3 regions of the Streptosporangium sp. NPDC001559 genome follow, and region 2 is predicted to be linked to each of the others. Evidence: riboswitches for the same ligand, from Rfam matches in the RefSeq annotation. Region 2 holds a riboswitch; each other region holds the start of a gene.
What was found. A riboswitch is a leader RNA that binds a small molecule or an ion and turns the genes downstream of it on or off. The one in region 2 is predicted to bind cobalamin.
Positions count from the first base shown of each region.

Region 1: it holds a riboswitch for cobalamin, as region 2 does, so the genes downstream of both, ACFYY8_RS05995 ((2Fe-2S)-binding protein) here and ACFYY8_RS23325 (ABC transporter substrate-binding protein) in region 2, are expected to answer to the same signal.
Region 3: it holds a riboswitch for cobalamin, as region 2 does, so the genes downstream of both, cobN (cobaltochelatase subunit CobN) here and ACFYY8_RS23325 (ABC transporter substrate-binding protein) in region 2, are expected to answer to the same signal.

Region 1 covers NZ_JBIAVG010000002.1:436,450-442,389, reverse strand. The annotation lists gene tsaD (tRNA (adenosine(37)-N6)-threonylcarbamoyltransferase complex transferase subunit TsaD) at 1-79, opposite strand, end outside; gene ACFYY8_RS06000 (enoyl-CoA hydratase/isomerase family protein) at 243-1,301, shown strand; gene ACFYY8_RS05995 ((2Fe-2S)-binding protein) at 1,309-2,094, opposite strand; cobalamin riboswitch at 2,158-2,282, opposite strand; gene cobF (precorrin-6A synthase (deacetylating)) at 2,408-3,172, shown strand; gene ACFYY8_RS05985 (hypothetical protein) at 3,142-3,603, opposite strand; gene crcB (fluoride efflux transporter CrcB) at 4,283-4,762, shown strand; gene ACFYY8_RS05975 (DUF190 domain-containing protein) at 4,765-5,115, shown strand; gene crcB (fluoride efflux transporter CrcB) at 5,164-5,538, shown strand; gene ACFYY8_RS05965 (hypothetical protein) at 5,774-5,940, shown strand, end outside.
Region 2 covers NZ_JBIAVG010000010.1:239,313-245,252, forward strand. The annotation lists gene ACFYY8_RS23315 (ArsR/SmtB family transcription factor) at 1-216, opposite strand, end outside; gene alaS (alanine--tRNA ligase) at 316-2,961, opposite strand; cobalamin riboswitch at 3,100-3,226, shown strand; gene ACFYY8_RS23325 (ABC transporter substrate-binding protein) at 3,419-4,423, shown strand; gene ACFYY8_RS23330 (FecCD family ABC transporter permease) at 4,420-5,484, shown strand; gene ACFYY8_RS23335 (ABC transporter ATP-binding protein) at 5,484-5,940, shown strand, end outside.
Region 3 covers NZ_JBIAVG010000026.1:64,202-70,141, forward strand. The annotation lists gene cobN (cobaltochelatase subunit CobN) at 1-1,538, opposite strand, end outside; cobalamin riboswitch at 1,652-1,850, opposite strand; gene cobG (precorrin-3B synthase) at 1,870-3,177, shown strand; gene ACFYY8_RS39080 (precorrin-8X methylmutase) at 3,174-3,800, shown strand; gene ACFYY8_RS39085 (precorrin-2 C(20)-methyltransferase) at 3,797-5,323, shown strand; gene ACFYY8_RS39090 (cobalt-precorrin-6A reductase) at 5,311-5,940, opposite strand, start outside.

The DNA of each region.
Region 1 (5,940 bases), on a different contig from region 2:
CGCCGAGGAGCCTCCCGCCGGAGACGATGCCGACGCCGGTCTCGTCACACGAGGTCTCGATCCCCAGGACGACCGCCATGCCACCCCCTTATTGCAAATAATTCGCAACTACAAATAATAGGCATCAAGACTCTCCCTGGCGAACGCCGTACGCTCTGGATTTAGTAGGACGTCCGACTACATTGAGGAGCGAACGAGATCATGTGCGTCGTCGTCACCCGCGGGCTCGTGGGGGCCGCCCGATGAACCTCCAGCCGGACGCCGAGGTCGTGACCCTGGTCACCGGACGCCTCGGGCAGATCATCCTCAACCGGCCCCGCGCCCTGAACGCCCTGAACCACGACATGATCCGCCGGATCGGCACCACCCTGCGGGCCTGGGCCTGCGACGACGCCGTCTCCGCCGTGCTCGTCAGGGGGGCGGGCGAGCGTGGCCTGTGCGCCGGAGGCGACATCCGCGCCATCCACGAGGACGTCAGGACCGGGGGCGGGGCCTCGCCGGCGTTCTGGCGGGACGAGTACCGCCTCAACGCCCTCATCGCCCGGTACGGCAAGCCGTACGTGGCCCTGATGGACGGCATCGTCATGGGCGGCGGGGTGGGCGTCTCCGCGCACGGCGGTGTGCGGATCGTCACCGAACGCACCACCCTGGCCATGCCGGAGACCACGATCGGCTTCCTGACCGACGTGGGAGGCACCTACCTGCTGTCGCGGGCACCCGGCGAGCTCGGCACCCACATGGCGCTGACCTCGGCGGCGATCGGGGCGGGCGACGCCGTCGCCTGCGGGCTCGCCGACCACTTCGTCCCCTCTGCGGATCTCGACGCCCTCACCACCGAGCTGGCCTCGGGGGACGTGGCAGGGGTCGTCGCCGCCTTCGCCCGCCCGGTGCCGCCCGGGAAGCTGACCGGCGAACGCGGATGGATCGACGCCTGTTACTCCGCCGGGACGGTCGAGGAGATCGTGGAGCGGCTGCTCGGCGACGGCGCCGAGGAGGCGAAGCGGGCGGCGGAGCTGGTCTCGGCCAGGTCGCCGACCGCGCTGAAGGTCACCCTGCGCGCCCTGCGCCTGGCCCGGGGGCTGGGCTCCCTTGAGGAGGCTCTCGACCAGGAGTACCGCGTCGCCTGCGCGATGCCGTCCGCGCCCGACCTGGTCGAGGGCATCCGCGCCCAGGTGATCGACAAGGACCGCTCCCCCCGCTGGTCCCCCGCCCGTCTCGAAGAGGTGAGCGAGCAGGACGTGGACCGCTTCTTCGCGCCCCTGGGCGAACACGAACTCGGACTCTCCGCGGAACCGGGATGACGGCCGTTCAGGCGGATCGTTCCCGGCTTCCCGTACGGCTTCTCGCGCGGCCGGCGAGCAGGACGCAGTCGCCGCACTTGCCGCCGCCGGGCAGCCGGTAGTACAGGCAGCAGCTGCGCCGGGTGAAGACCGGTCGCCCGGGGACGGGTTCGGCCAGCTCACCGGTGTTCCGCAGCAGCCCCGTCCCCAGCAGTTCCCGGCCGAGCGTGACGGCCCTCGTGGCCAGATCGGGGCGCCGGCCCGCGAGGACGCACACGGCTCCCGCCAGGGCCGAGGCGGCGTTGCCCCACAGCAGGCCCGGCGCGATCCCGACGACCTCCCGTACGGCCAGCGCCAGCGGTTCGAGCAGCCCGGTCACCACGCCGCGGTACATCGGCCCGGCGGCCTCGGCCGGGCCGGGGACACGCCGCCCCGCAGGCCGTACGGCGCGCAGCGGCAGCGGCCCGGCGGGGGCCGGGTACCAGTGCAGCCGGGCGGGGGCCAGGTCGAGGAGCAGGTCGTGGGCGGCCACGGCCCCGACGACCGGCGACCACAGACGGGCCGCGAGCCCCTGGAACTGGATGGAGGCCGCCACCCGTGGCTGGTCGGTGCCCAGGCGCACGGCGACCTCGGCGACGCGCCGTTCCAGCAGGGCGCGGTCGGTGAGCAGGTCGGTGAGCGGCCGCCAGCCCGGCTCCGCCTCGCCCTCGTCGAGTTCGAAGTAGCCGCCGACCGAGGACACCTCGGCCATCGCCGCCGAGACGGCCTCCGGGGCGGCGGGCGCGATCACGGGGGCGGGCCGGACGGGGGGCATGACGAATCACCGATCCTCTCCCGGGGAGGTCCGCCCCGGCCTGGTCTGAGGAGGCGACCACGTGAGTCTCCGGCTCCCGGCCGGAGCTCGTCGTGATCCCTCCGTCCACGACTCGCTCGCCGATCGCGGTACCGATCAGGTGCCGATCACGGTGGCGGGACCGCGCCGGACTCGTACCGGCTTCCTCTGGCCGCCGTCGCCCGCGGCGGCATCATCTCACAGGGGGCGGAGACTTCTCTGTGCTCCGGGTGCCGACCTCCCGCGGACCGGCCCGGCGGGACCCGCCCACCGCGGGGAGGGCAGACTCTTCCCCGTGAAGCGAATCCTCATCATCGGCATCGGCGCGGGCGACCCCGACCATCTCACCCTCCAGGCGGTCAAGGCCATCGGCCGGGCCGACGCCTTCCTGCTGGTGGACAAGGGAGAGGTCAAACACGACCTGGCCGATCTGCGCCGGGACATGATCGAGGCGCACGGGCGGCGGCCGTACCGGGTGGTGGAGGCCCGTGACCCGGAGCGGGACAGGACCACCCCCGCCTACGCCTCGGCCGTCGAGACGTGGCGTTCGCGGCGCGCCGACCTGTACGAGGCGTTCGTCCGCGACGAGCTCGGCGAGGACGAGACCGGGGCGATCCTCGTCTGGGGCGACCCCGGCCTCTACGACAGCACGCTCGCCGGGATCGAGGAGGTCACCGAGCGGGGGACGGTCGTCTTCGACCACGAGGTCGTCCCGGGCATCACCAGCGTCTCCGCGCTGACCGCCAGGCACCGTACCAACCTGAACCGGGTCGGCCGCCCGGTGCACATCACCACCGGCCGCCGCCTGGCGCAGGAGGGGCCGACGGCCGACGACGTCCTCGTCATGCTCGACGCGCACTGCGCCTTCGCCGACCTGGGGGACCGGGCGGAGGAGTTCCACATCTACTGGGGCGCCTACCTGGGCACCCCGGACGAGATCCTGGTCTCCGGGCCGGTGACCGAGGTGACCGGGCGCATCCGTGACCTGCGCGCGCAGGCCCGCGAACGCAAGGGCTGGATCATGGACACCTACCTGCTCAGGCGCCTGCCCCCGGCGTGAGACTCAGCTCCCGGCCGCCCGCCCCGTACCCGTACGGCCCGCGCGCCACTCGTGGGCCGGCAGCCAGACGAGTTGACGCGTTCAGCCCCCTTCAGGATGGTCTCGACCTGGTCGAGCACGTCGATCGAGGTGCCGTACCGGTCGGCGGTGGCGTAGGTGACCGGCAGCACCTTGCCGTTCTTGGCGGCCTCGACCTGGGAGGGCGGCAGTTCCATCGGGTTGTTCCCGTCGATCGCGCTGGTGCCGACCGGTAGCACGCCGAAGTCGAGCAGGGCGCCGGTGGCATAGGAGATCGAGACGATGCGCTCGACGTCGCCGGGAACGGTGATCTTCCCGTTGGTCGCCTCGACGACCCGGTCCGCGGCGGCGGGGGCTCTCCCTGCCCTGAGGGATCGGACGCGACGCCGGGGGTGCCGGAGCCGGAACCGCACGCGGTCAGGGCGGCGAGCGTGAGGAAGGACAGGCTCATGGCCAGACGGCGACGCAACGGGGCCGGAAACATACCACTCCCCATTTAGGCAAGCCTTGCCTAACCGACAAATGGAACATTCGACCCATCGGATGCGAATCTTGCCGAAAAGCGCCCTAGGTTCACGATTTTTCATGACAAATGGGCCAGCGGTATGAACCAGATCACAGATCGCCACCTTGACAGGGCACGCCGAAATCCAAAAACTGAGCTTAGGCTTACCTAAGTTATGAGGCTCGCCGCCGCCCGGACGTGGGCCCCGGGCACGGCGTCCGCCGCATCGTGGTCTCGACGCTACGGGAGACCACGATGCGGTCGGGGCCCAACGTGCCGGCCCCGAGGAGTCCCGTTCGCCGCCCGGACGGGAGGCCGGACAGGGTTCGGGCACGGCGGACCTGAACCTTGGTTCGGGGCGAGGGGGCGTCCGAGGGGAGATCCGGGGCGGGTTAGGCTGTGCGGGAACCCTCGTGCCGGCTCGCCGAGCCCGGCCGGGGCGTCTCACGGCGGTGGGGCCCGCCGTACCCGAACCGCGGCGCGCGCGCCGCCAACGGTCCCTGCTCGTGACAGCTCGCGTCCTGAACCCGGGGCGCACGCCACGTGTGGGGAGGATCATGCGCCCGGATGAGGTGGGGCCCGCAACGGTGACCGAGCCCGTCGACCCAGACGTCGATCTCACCGACGTACGGCGTCGCCGCCAGGCACGCCGCTCGCAGCTGCGCGTGCTCGCCGCGGTCGCCGCCGGAGGCTCGACCGGCGCGGCGGCCCGTTACGGGGCGTCACTGCTGTGGCCGACCCCGCCCGCGGCCTTCCCGTGGACCACGCTGGGCGTCAACGCCCTCGGCTGCCTGGTGATCGGCGTCTTCCTCGTGACGCTGACCGAGGCCTGGACCGCCCCCGTCTGGGTGCGGCCGTTCTTCGCGACCGGCGTGCTCGGTGGGTTCACCACCTTCTCCACCTACTGCGTGGACATCGAACGCCTGGTCACGGCCGGACGGCCCGGTCCGGCGCTGGCCTACATGGTCGTCACGGTCGTGGTCGCCATGGCCTCGGTGACGGCCGGGGCTCGGATCACCCGCCTGCTCCTGGCGGCGGTGAGACGGAAGGCAGGGAGAACACGATGATCATGTCTGGGCGAGGGCTGAGACTGACCGTCTTCCTCGACGACACCGACACCTGGCACCACCGTCCGATGTACACCGAGATCGTGCACCGCGCCCACGCCGCCGGGCTGGCCGGGGCGTCGGTCTTCCACGGCCTTGAGGGCTTCGGCGCCACGCAGGTCGTGCACACCACCCGGCTGCTGTCGATGGCCGACGACCTGCCGGTCGCCGTGGTGATCATCGACACCGAGGAGGCCGTCCGCGCCTTCCTGCCCCAGCTCGACGACCTGCTCATCGAGGGCGTGGCCGTACTCGACCAGGTCGAGATCGTCCACCATCGCGGCGGGCGGGCCACACAGCGAGAAGCACAGTGAGGAGCACTGTGGAGGCACGGCGAGGAGCACTGCGAGGAGGGGGAAACGGTGAACTGGCTGCTGGTGCTGGCCGGCGCCGCCGTCGGCGCGCCGCTGCGTTATCTGACCGACCGGATGGTCCAGGCCCGGCATGACACGGTCTTCCCGTGGGGGACCTTCACCGTCAACGTGTCCGGTTCCCTCGTCCTCGGCCTGCTGGCCGGGGCCGCGCTGTCCGGCGCGGTGGGCACGGAGATCCAGTTGCTGGTGGGGACCGGGTTCTGCGGGGCGCTGACCACCTACTCGACGTTCTCCTACGAGACGCTGCAGCTGGCCGAGAACGGCGCGCGTTTCTACGCGGTGGCCAACGTCGTCGCCTCGGTGATCGCGGGTCTCGGCGCCGTTTTCGTCGGCATGACCCTCGCCCGGGTCCTCTTCGCCTGACGCCCGGTCCTCCCACCTCCCCTTCACCGGTCTCCGCCGGCCTTCACGGACGGACTCCCCGGCGGAGACGCCTCCGCCGTGCCACGTGTCCGCCCCCGGGCGGTCCGGCCGCGGGTAAAGAAAGAGGCCTTCTTCCTGGATTAAGGAAGAACAGCCCTTTTTCTCATCGTTACCTCTGTGAGCTGCGGGTATGACGCGGCGTATACACAAGGTTCCGACTTTTGGGGTAGTTCATATGTTCGCGGTGCTCGTCGCGGTACTCGCGGGAGCCTTCATCTCGGCCCTGCTGGTCGTGGTCGTCCTGTCGGCGACCAGGGGCAGCCGGGCCAGGCGCCCTCAGCGGTCCGTCTCCACAGGACCTCACCGGCATGCGAACCGTGTCCTCTCCCCACTTGGCCTCGC
Region 2 (5,940 bases):
GGGGGCGGCCGCCAGCCCGTCACCGAGGGGACTCCTGCGGTACAGGACGTGCCGTCCGTCGCGGGCCCTGGTGACCAGGCCGGTGCCGTACGGCACGCGCAGGTGCTGGGAGACGGCGCTGGGGGTCACCCTCAGGCGGCGGGCGAGTTCGACCGTCGGCAACGGCTCCTCGAGCAGGCCGAGCAGCGTGGCCCTGGGCGCGCCCAGCAGCGCCACCAGGGCGCCGGCGTCCGGGGGAACGCGAGCCGTACGCGGCCACGAGCCGGCGCCACGTCAGCGTCTACGAACACGCCGGGTGAACCGGGGCGGTTCCGGTCACTCCGGCGTTCGGTCCGCGAGGAGGGCGGCGAGGGCGGCCAAGGCCTTGTCGGGGTCGGCGGGCCTGCGGCCCTGAGCCGTCTCGGCGTTGCCGCCGCCCCGGCCCTCGGGAAGCGCCCTGACCAGGTCCGCGGCGGCCAGTCCCCGGGTACGGCCCGCGGCGTTCACGGTGACCACGAGGGCCGTGCCGGACAGCACCGCGGCGACGCCCGGCCGGTCCTCGGGCAGGGCCGTGCCGACGCGCTCCGCCAGGAGACGGGCGTCGGTCTCCGTGGTGCCGGTGGCCAGCAGGACGTCGCCGTGGACGGTCGCGGTCGCGGCGACCTGGCCGGCCTCGACGGTGAGGAGCCGGTCGCGGAGCCTGGCCGTCTCGCGTTCGCTCTCCCTGAGGCGTTCGGCGAGGGCGGCGACCCGGTCGGCGACCTCCGCGCGGGGGGCGTTGAACCGCTCGGCGATCCGGGAGACGAGGTCGCGCTCGCGGGCGAGGTAGCGGAAGGACTCGATGCCGGTGACGGCCTCGATGCGGCGCTGTCCCGAGCCGACCGACGACTCGGCGGTGACGGCGATGCCGCCGATCTGGGAGGAGCGGTCGACGTGGGTGCCGCCGCACAGCTCCCGCGACCAGGCGCCGCCGATCTCGACGACCCGGACGGTCTCGTCGTAGGTCTCGCCGAACAGCGCCAGCGCCCCGATCTCACGGGCCTCCCGAAGGGGCATGTGGCGTACCTCGACCGGCAGGTCCCCGCGGATCGCGACGTTGGCGGCGTCCTCGATCTCCCCCCGGACCCCGGCGGGCAGGGCGCCGCGCCAGGAGAAGTCCAGGCGCAGGTGGCCGGGCCGGTTGTAGGAGCCGGACTGCAGGGCGGCCGGGCCGAGCGTGGCGCGCAGCGCGGCGTGCACGACGTGGGTCGCCGAGTGGGCCTGGCGGGCGCCCGCGCGCCACTCGGGGTCGACCTGGGCGCGCACGGGCTGTCCCGGCGCCAGCTCCCCGTCCAGGACGCGCACCTGGTGCACGACCAGCCCGGGGACGGGGCGTTGCACGTCCAGCACCTCGGCGGACAGGCTCGGGCCGTGCAGCGTGCCCGCGTCGCTCTCCTGGCCGCCGGACTCGGCGTAGAACGGGGTGCGGTCGAGGACGACGCCGACGATCTGGCCCGCGACGGCCGTGGTCACGGGCGCCCCGTCGCGGAGCACGGCCAGGACCGTCGAGTCGGTGGTCAGCGTCGTGTACGCCTGCCAGTCGGTGGGGCCGTGCTCGTCGAGAAGCGCTCGGTGCAGGCCGGTGTCGGCGTGGCCTGTCTTCCTGGCGCGGGTGTCCTCGCGGGCTCGGCGCCGCTGTTCGGCCATCAGCTCCCTGAACCCGGTGACGTCCACGTCGAGGCCGTGTTCGGCGGCGATCTCGACGGTCAGGTCGATCGGGAAGCCGTAGGTGTCGTGCAGCTTGAAGGCCGTGGCCGCTGGCAGCCGTTCCCCGGTCCGGGTGATGGCCCGGTCGAGCAGCGCGCTGCCCTGGCGCAACGTCGAGCGGAAGGTCTCCTCCTCGCCGTAGGCGTAGGCCGAGATCCGGTCGAAGTCGGCGGCCAGCTCCGGGTAGGAGGGCGCCATGCAGTCGCGGGCCACCGGCAGCAGTTCGGGTAGGACCGGGTCCTCGTAACCGAGCAGCCGGACGGCGCGGATCGCGCGGCGCAGGATCCGGCGCAGCACGTAGCCGCGTCCCTCGTTTGAGGGGGTGACGCCGTCGCCGATCAGCATGAGCGCGGTGCGGACGTGGTCGGCGACGACCCGGAGCCGGACGTCGTCGGGGTGGCTCTCGGCCGCGGACGGCCCGGAGCGCACGCCGTACCTGGTTCCGGTCAGCGCCGCCGCGGCGTCCAGGACGGGCCGGGTCTCGTCGGTCTCGTAGAGGTTGTCGACGCCCTGGAGCAGCGCCGCCATGCGTTCCAGGCCCATGCCGGTGTCGATGTTGCGGGAGGGCAGCTCGCCGAGGATCGGGTAGTCCTCCTTGCCGACGCCCTCGCCCCGCTCGTACTGCATGAAGACCAGGTTCCAGAACTCGAGGTAACGGTCCTCGTCGACCTCGGGCCCGCCCTCTCGCCCGTAGGCCGGGCCACGGTCGTAGTAGAGCTCGGAGCAGGGCCCGCACGGCCCGGGGACTCCCATGGACCAGAAGTTGTCGGCCTTGCCGCGCCGTACGACGCGGACCTCGGGCAGGCCGATCACGTCCCGCCACAGGGCGTGGGCCTCGTCGTCGTCCAGGTAGACGGTGGCCCAGATCCGGTCGGGGTCGAGGCCGTAGCCTCCCTCGGCCCGAGGCTTGACCGTCAGGTCCCAGGCGAGCCTGATCGCCTCCTCCTTGAAGTAGTCGCCGAAGGAGAAGTTGCCGCTCATCTGGAAGAACGTGCCGTGCCTGGTGGTCTTGCCGACCTCGTCGATGTCGAGGGTGCGGACGCACTTCTGCACGCTGGCCGCCCGGGGGGACGGCGGTGTCCGCTGCCCGAGGAGGTAGGGCTTGAACGGCACCATGCCCGCGTTGACGAACAGCAGTGTCGGGTCGTCGGCGGGCAGCGGCGCGCTGGCGGCCACGGTGTGCCCCGCCGCCGCGAAGTGCTCAAGGAACCGCCGTTTGACCTCCGCCGTCCGCACTTGCCCTCCCGAATACTGCCAGTCTTTGCAATTGCAAATTTGTTGCAACAAGGCATCGTACAGCCGCCGCCGGAACCGGAAGCCATCTTCAGCGCATCAACGGCTTCGTGCAATGATGACCGGCGAAGGCGAGCGCGGACGAGGAAGCCGGTGCGAATCCGGCGCGGTCCCGCCACTGTGATCGGCGAGCGGACCCCCACGAGGTCACCGCCCCCTGCGGGGTGGGAAGACGGGGGCGAGCATCGACCCGAGAGCCAGGAGACTCACGCGGTCGCCTCCTCGACGAACTGGGGCGGATCTCCCCGGAGAGGAACGGGTCGGCCGATGGATGACCTCGCGTGGCGACGACCGCACGAGCCCTCCGCGCCGGCGTGTGCCCGGAGACGACCTCCTGGCCGGTTCCGTGATCTTCCGGCAGGGCCGTCCCATGGTGCAGATCCCGTGAGAGGAACCGTCCGTGACGGTCAGACGTCCCCTGTCCCTGTTGCTCGCCCTGTCCTGTGCCGTGCTCCTGGCCGGTTGTGGCGCCTCCGCCGGGGAACCGGCGCCCTCCGGAGCCCCGGCTGAAGGCCCTGCCGGGGCCGTCGCGGGCTTCCCGGTCACCCTCGACGACTGCGGCGTCAGGACGACCTACGACCGGCCGCCGCGGCGGGCGGTCTCGCTCAACCAGCACGCGACCGAGGTGATGCTGGCGCTGGGACTGCAGGGGTCGATGGCCGGCACCGGATATCTCGACGACAAGGTCCTGCCCGAGTACCGGGCCGCCTACGACGGGGTGAAGGTGCTGTCCAGGCGGTACCCCTCCTACGAGGCGCTGCTGGCCGAGGAGCCCGACTTCGTCTACGGCGGTTTCTCCAGCGCCTTCGACGAGAAGGAGGGCCGCGGCCGCGACGCGCTGGGCAAGGCCGGGATCGACACCTACCTCAACGTCGAGCAGTGCCCGTCCGGCCCCGTGGACATGGACCTGATGGACCGGGAGATCCGCAACGTCGCCACGATCTTCGGCGTGCGCGAGCGGGCCGAGGCGCTCATCACCCGTCTGCACGAGCCTTTGGCGCGGGTGAGGGAGAGGCTCGCCGACGTCGAGCCGGTCAGGTTGTTCGTCTACGACAGCGGTGACAAGACCGCCTTCACCGCCGGGGGCAGGGGCGTCGGCGACGAGATCATCACGCTGGCGGGCGCGCGGAACGTCTTCACCGACGTGGACAAGGCATGGGCCGACGTGTCGTTCGAGCAGGTCGCCGAGCGCGCGCCCGACTGGATCGTCGTCTACGACTACGGCGACGAGAAGGTCGAGGACAAGAAGAGGTTCCTGCTGTCGAACCCGGCGCTCGCCGACGTTCCGGCGATCAGGCACAGGCGGTTCGCGGTGCTGCCGCTGTCGTCGGTCGTGCTCGGGGTCCGGGCGCCGTCCGCGGTGGAGTCGCTGGCCCGGCAGATCCACCCCGACCGGTTCGAGTGAGCGGCCTGACCGGGCTCTCCCGGACCACGCCCGTCACCCGGCGCCCCGGCCTGCCGTACCCGCTGACGCTCGCGCTGTGCGCGCTGCTGCTCTGCGGGGCGGTCACGGCGGGGGTCGCGGCCGGTTCGATCAGCCTGCCCGCCGGGCAGGTGTGGGGCATCCTGCTGCACCGCCTCAACCCCGCGCTGGCCGAACCGGTCTGGTCGCCGGTCAGGGAGACCGTCGTCATGGACGTACGGCTGCCACGGGTGATCCTGTGCGGGGTCATCGGCGCCGGTCTCTCGGTCTGCGGGATGGCGTTGCAGGCGCTGGTGCGCAACCCGCTGGCCGATCCGATGCTGCTGGGCGTCTCCTCCGGCGCCAGTGTGGGCGCGGTGAGCGTGACGGTGTTCGGCCTGACCTTCCTCGGGCCGTTCTCCCTGCCGGTCGCCGCGTTCGCGGGGGCGCTGGCGGCGCTGGTCACGGTCTATCTCCTGGCCCGGTCCGGCGGGCGGATGACCACGGTGCGGCTGGTGCTGGCCGGGGTGGCGACGGCCGAGGTGCTGTCGGCGACGGCCAGCTTCCTGGTGGTGACCTCCGACGACCCGCACCGAGCCCAGTCGGCCGTCCGCTGGATGCTCGGCGGCGTCGCGGGGACGACGTGGACGACGGTGTGGGTGCCCGCGGCGGCCGTGACGGCGGGCACCGTCGTCCTGCTGGGCGTCTCGCGCCCGCTGAACCTGCTGCTGGCCGGGGAGGAGGCCGCCGCCTCCCTGGGGCTGGACGTGCACCGCTTCAGGACGGCGCTGTTCGTGCTGGTGGCGATGGTGATCGGCACCGTCGTCGCGGTCAGCGGGACCATCGGGTTCGTCGGGCTGATCATGCCCCATGTGGTGCGGCTGCTCGTCGGTGCCGACCACCGGCGGGCGCTTCCGGCCACGGCGTTGCTCGGGGCGGCGTTCCTCATCATGGCCGACCTGGTCGCCAGGACGCTGATCACCCCCGAGGAGGTCCCGGTGGGGATCATCACGGCGCTGGTCGGCGGGCCGTTCTTCCTGTGGCTGATGCGGAGGAGGACCTGATGGGCGCTCTGGCCGTACGGGAGGTCTCGGTGCGGATCGGCGGCAGGGACCTGGTTCGCGCGGTGACGTTCGAGGTGGCCCCCGGTGAGGTGCTCGGCCTGGCCGGGCCCAACGGCGCGGGCAAGTCGACCCTGCTGAGAACCCTCTACCGGGTGCTGCGCCCCACCGCCGGGCAGGTGCTCCTCGACGGGCACGACGTGTGGCGGACGCCGGGCAGATGGCTGGCCCGCCGGCTGGCCGCGGTGCTTCAGGAGGGCGGCGGCGACTTCGGGCTGAGCGTCCACGACATGGTGTCCATGGGACGTACCCCGCACAAACGGGCCTTCGACGGCGACTCCCCCGCCGACCGGGCGATCATCGCCGAGGCGCTGGAACGGCTGGACGTGGCCGATCTGGCCCACGCGCCCTTCGACCGGCTCTCCGGCGGGGAGAAGCAGCGGGTGCTGATCGCCCGGG
Region 3 (5,940 bases), on a different contig from region 2:
TGCACCACGGCGTGCGCGCCGAAGCCGTCGGACAGCCAGCGGTAGGCGGCCAGGTAGTGGTGGCTGGGTGGCAGGTCGGGGTCGTGGTAGATGGCGATGGGGTTCTCGCCGAACCCCCGGGGCGGCTGCACCATGACGACGACGTTGCCCGAGCGCAGCGCGGCCAGCACGATCTCACCGTCCGGGTCGGCGGAGGTGTCGACGAACAGTTCGCCGGGCGGGGGTCCCCAGTGCTCCTCGACCGAGGTCCGCAGGTCCTCGGGCAGCGTGGCGAACCACGCGGCGTACCGGGAGGCCTTGATCCGCACCGGGTTGCCCGCGAGCCGTTCCTCGGTGAGCCAGTCGGGGTCCTGGCCTCCGGCTGCGATGAGGGCGTGGATCAGCGCGTCGCCGTCCTGCCCGGTGACGCCGGGCAGTTCGTCCTCGGCGCCGATGTCGTAGCCGTGCTCGCGCATCGCGGCCAGCAGCCGCACCAGGCTCGCCGGGGTGTCGAGGCCGACGGCGTTGCCGATCCTGGAGTGCTTGGTCGGGTAGGCCGACAGCATCAGCACGATCCGCCGCTCGGCGGGCGGGACATGCCGCAGGACGGCGTGCCGTACGGCGATGCCCGCCACGCGGGAGGCCCGCTCGGGGTCGGCGACGTAGACGGTCAGACCGTCCCCGTCGATCTCCTTGAAGGAGAACGGCACCGTGATGATCCGCCCGTCGAACTCGGGGATCGCCACCTGGGTCGCCGCGTCGAGCGGGGAAAGGCCGTCGTCGTTGGCCTCCCAGGCGGCCCTTCCACCGGTCAGGCACAGGCCCTGCAGGATCGGCACGTCGAGTTCGGCGAGCGCGCCGACGTCCCAGGCCTCGTCGTCGCCGCCCGCGGACGCGGTGGCCGGACGGGTGCCGCCCGCGGCCAGCACGGTCACCACCAGCGCGTCGACCGTGCCCAGGGTGTCGAGCAGGCCCTGCTCGGCGCTGCGCAGGGAGGCGCAGTAGACGGGCAGCGCGCGGGCGCCCGCGTCCTCGATCGCGGCGCAGAGCGTCTCGACGAAGGCGGTGTTGCCCGCGACGTGGTGGGCGCGGTAGTAGAGCACGCCGACGACCGGTCCCTCCTCGCGGCGCGCCCGGCGTTCGAGCACGCCCCAGGCGGGCGTCGGGGCGGGCGGGGCGAAGCCGTGGCCGGTCAGCAGCAGCGTGTCCGACAGGAAGCGGCCCAGTTCGGCGAGGTTGGCGGCCCCGCCGTGGGCGAGGTAGGCGTGCGCCTCGGCGCAGACCCCGCCGGGCACGGTCGACAACTCCATCAGCTCGGCGTCCGGTGCCTGTTCGCCGCCGAGCACGACGACGGGCAGCGGCCCTGCGAGCAGGGCGTCCAGGCCCTCCTCCCAGGCGCGGCGCCCGCCGAGCAGCCGTACGACGACCAGGTCGGCGCCCTCGACGAGGGGCGGCAGGTCCCTCGCGGTGAGCCTGGCCGGGTTGCCGAGCCGGTAGTCCGCGCCGCTGGCGCGGGCGCTGAGCAGGTCGGTGTCCGAGGTGGAGAGCAGGAGGATCATTCGCCACGCTCCCCGGCGGGGAGCGGCGCGGCCGTGAACGGCGGTGCGGGCTGGCGGCTGGGGAACGGCGAACAGCGCACAGGGCTTTCCTCCCTCGGGGTCCTCGCCCCGGGTCGTCGTCGGCTACGACGGCTGGAGTCTCCTGGCTCCCGGATCGATGCTCCCCCCGGCCTTCCCGCCCGTTGCCGGACCGTGGCTGGATGGGGTTCGCTCCCCGGTTACAGTGGCGGGACCGCGCCGGATTCACACCGGCTTCCTCCCTTTTGCCGTCGCCAACGATGAGACTACGGCAGCGAGGTCCCCGCAAGAAACTGGAGCTACCATCCTCAGCGTGTCAAAAGGTCACTTCTCCGGACGATCTCATCCCGACGCGTGCCCGGGGGCGCTCCAGGTGCATTCCGCGGCCGACGGCGGCCTGGCGCGCGTCAGGGTACCCGGAGGGCGCCTGACGGTCCCGCAGCTGCGCGAGCTGGCCTCGGCCGCCGAGACCTGCGGCAACGGCGTCGTCGAGCTGACCTCCCGGGCCAACGTCCAGGTGCGCGGACTGGGCGCCGGGGACGGCTTCGCGGCCCGCATGGCGCGGGCGGGGCTGCTGCCCTCGGCCACCCACGAACGGGTCCGCAACGTCCTGGCCTCACCGCTGAGCGGCCTCGACGGCCGGGGGCTTCTCGACGTGGGACCGCTGACCCGTGAGCTCGACCTGCGCCTGTGCGGCACGCCCGCGCTCGCCGGGCTGCCGGGGCGGTTCCTGTTCGCGCTCGACGACGGCCGGGGCGACGTGGCCTGGCTCGGGGCGGACGCCGCGATCCTGCCGACCGGCCCCGGCGAGGTGGCGTTGCTGCTGGCCGGGACCGACGGCGGCCTGCGGGTGCCGCCGGGTTCGGCGGTCTCCGCGCTGCTGGCCGCCGCCGAGGCGTTCCTGGCCGAGCCCGGGGTCCGGGAGGGCCGTCTGTGGCGGATCGGCGAGCTGCCCGGCTGCGCCGAACGGATCGCCGCCCGCGTCGCGGCCTCCCTGGAGACGACCTCCGCCCCCGTACGGCGGGCGCCCGTCCCGGCGCCCTCCCACGGGCCCGTCGGGGTCGTCGAACAGCCCGCGGGCCTGAACGCGCTCGGCGTCACGGTGCCGCTGGGGCGGCTGACCTCCGCCCAGGCCGCCCTGCTGGCCGGCCTGGGCGGCGAGGAGGTACGGCTGACGCCGTGGCGTGGCGTCGTCCTGCCCGGCCTGTCCCCGGCCTCTCTCGCCGAGGTCGCCGGGCGGCTCGTCGCCGCCGGGCTGGTCGTCGACCCGGCCTCGCCGTGGACGGGCGTGACGGCCTGCGCGGGGCGGCCCGGCTGCGCGAAGTCACTGGCCGACGTGCGGGCCGACGCCGCCCGCTGGATCACGGCGGAGAGCGACCCGCCCGCTGCCGTCCCCGCCCGCCCCGGTACGCTCCCGGTGCACTGGGCGGGCTGCGAACGACGTTGCGGCCGCCCGCGAGGACGGGCCGTCGACGTGGTCGCGACCACGACCGGCTACCGGGTCCTCCTGGAGGACAGCGGCTTGGGCGGCGGCATGGACGGTGACTCGAACAGTGTCCTGACCTGCGCGGACATCGAGGAGACCACGGCCGCCGTGGCGGCTCTGAGAGGGGAAACGTGACCGACTACGTCCGGGACGGCGCGGAGATCTACCGGCGTTCCTTCGCCACCATCCGCGCCGAGAGCGACCTGGACGGCCTGCCGCCGGACGTCGCCCAGGTGGCGGTCCGCATGATCCACGCCTGCGGGATGGTGGACCTGGTCGCCGACCTCGGCTGGTCGCCGGGCGTGGTCGCCTCGGCCAGGGCGGCCCTGCGCGCGGGGGCGCCCGTGCTGTGCGACGCGATGATGGTCGCCTCGGGGGTGACCCGGCGCCGCCTGCCCGCGGGCAACGAGGTGCTCTGCACGCTGGGCGAGCCCGGCGTGCCCGAACTGGCCGTACGGCTCGGCACCACCCGCAGCGCGGCCGCCCTCGAACTGTGGCGCGACCGTCTCGAAGGGGCGGTCGTCGCGATCGGCAACGCGCCGACCGCGCTGTTCAGGCTGCTGGAGATGGTCGAGGAGGGGGCGGGACGGCCCGCCGCCGTGCTCGGCGTGCCGGTGGGTTTCATCGGCGCCGCCGAGTCAAAGCAGGCGCTCGCCGGGCATCCGGCGGGCCTGGAGTACCTGGTCGTGCACGGACGCCGGGGTGGGAGTGCGATGGCCGCCGCCGCGGTCAACGCGATCGCGAGTGAGGTCGAGTGAACGACACGTCAGCGGGACGGCTCAGGGGCGTCGGGCTCGGGCCGGGTGACCCGGAACTGGTGACCGTCAAGGCGGCCAGGCTCATCGGGGAGGCGGACGTCATCGCCTACCACAGCGCCCGCCACGGCAGGAGCATCGCCCGCTCGGTGGCGGCGCCGTACCTGCGGGAGGGGCAGATCGAGGAGGCGCTGATCTACCCGCTCACCACGGAGACCACCGACCACCCCGGCGGCTACCAGGGCGCCATCGACGACTTCTACGCCGACTGCGCGCTGCGGCTGGCCGCCCACCTGGACGCGGGCCGCGACGTGGTCGTGCTGTGCGAGGGCGACCCGCTCTTCTACGGCTCCTACATGCACATGCACAAGCGGCTGGCCCACCGCTACGTCACCGAGGTCGTGCCCGGGGTGACCTCGGTGAGCGGCGCCGCGGCCGTGCTCGGCAAGCCGCTGGTCGAGCGGGACGAGGTCCTGACGGTGCTTCCCGGCACGTTGCCCGCCGAGGTCATCGCCGAGCGCCTGGCCGCGACCGACTCCGCGGCGATCCTCAAGCTCGGCCGTACCTTCACCAAGGTTCGCGACGCGCTGGCCGAGGCGGGCCGTCTCGACGAGGCGTGGTACGTGGAGCGCGCGACCACCGGCGCGCAGCGCCTGGCCCCGCTCGCCGAGGTGGACCCGGACGACGTGCCGTACTTCTCGCTGGCGCTGGTGCCGAGCCCGGTCAACGCCGGCCTTCCCGGTACCCACGGTGAGAGCCGGGTCCCGGAGCGCGTCCAGGGCGGCGAGGTCGTCGTGGTCGGGCTCGGGCCCGCCGGGCGGCCCTGGCTGACGCCGGAGGCCCAGGAGGCGCTGGCCGCCGCCGACGACCTCGTCGGGTACGGCCCCTACCTGGACCGCGTCCCGCCGAACCCGCGCCAGCGCCGTCACCCGACGGACAACCGGGTGGAGGCCGAACGGGCGGCGCACGCCCTCGAACTGGCCGCGGCCGGGGCGCGGGTCGCGGTGGTCTCCTCCGGCGACCCCGGGGTGTTCGCGATGGCCAGCGCGGTGCTCGAGGTCTCCTGCGAGCCGAGGTTCGCCGACGTTCCGGTGCGGGTGCTGCCCGGCCTGACCGCGGCGCACGCGGTGGCCAGCCGGGTCGGGGCGCCGCTCGGCCACGACTACTGCGTGCTGTCGCTGTCCGACCTGCTCAAGCCGTGGGAGGTCGTCGCGGACAGGATCAGCGCCGCCGCGCGGGCCGACCTGGTCCTGGCGATCTACAACCCGGCCTCCAAGAGCCGTACCTGGCAGGTCGCGGCGGCCAGGGACCTGCTGCTCGAACACCGCTCGCCGGACACGCCCGTGGTCGTCGGCCGTGACGTCGGCGGCGCCGGGGAGAGCCTGACCGTCACCACCCTCGGCGACCTCGACCCGGCCACGGTCGACATGCGCTGCCTGCTGCTGGTCGGCTCCTCGACCACCAGGGTCGCCGAACGGAAGGACGGGGGGCGGGTGGTCTTCACCCCCCGCCGCTATCCCGCCTGACCGCCCGCCACGGCGTCGAGCCACGCCGTGGCCTGCTCGACCGTCTCGACCGCCGGGACCCCGCCGGGTACGGCGGGGCGGCGCACGACGACGACGGGCAGCCCAAGCTCGCGGGCGGCGAACAGTTTGGCGGTCGTCATCCGGCCGCCGCTGTCCTTGGTGACCAGCACCTCGACGCGGTTGTCCCGCATGAGGTCGAGTTCCCCCTCGACGGTGAACGGTCCCCGGCTGAGCAGCACCTCGAGGTTGCGCGGCAGCGGCGGCCGGGGCGGGTCGACGGAGCGGGCCAGGAACCACAGGTCATCCAGGCCCGCGAAGACCGGCAGGCTGCGCCGGCCCGTGGTCAGGAAGACCCGGCGGCCCAGGCCGGGCAGCGACTCGGCGGCGGCCTCGAGGGAGGGCGTCCAGCGCCAGTCGTCTCCCGGCCCCTGCCGCCAGCCGGGCCGCCGCAGGATCAGCAGCGGTACCCCGGCCAGGCCCGTCGCCTCGGCCGCGGACGCGGTCATCCTGGCGGCGAAGGGGTGGGTGGCGTCGACGACGACGCCGATCCCGTTCTCCTCGATCCAGGCCCTGAGCCCGGCGGGGCCGCCGAAGCCGCCCTCGCGCACCTCCCCGAC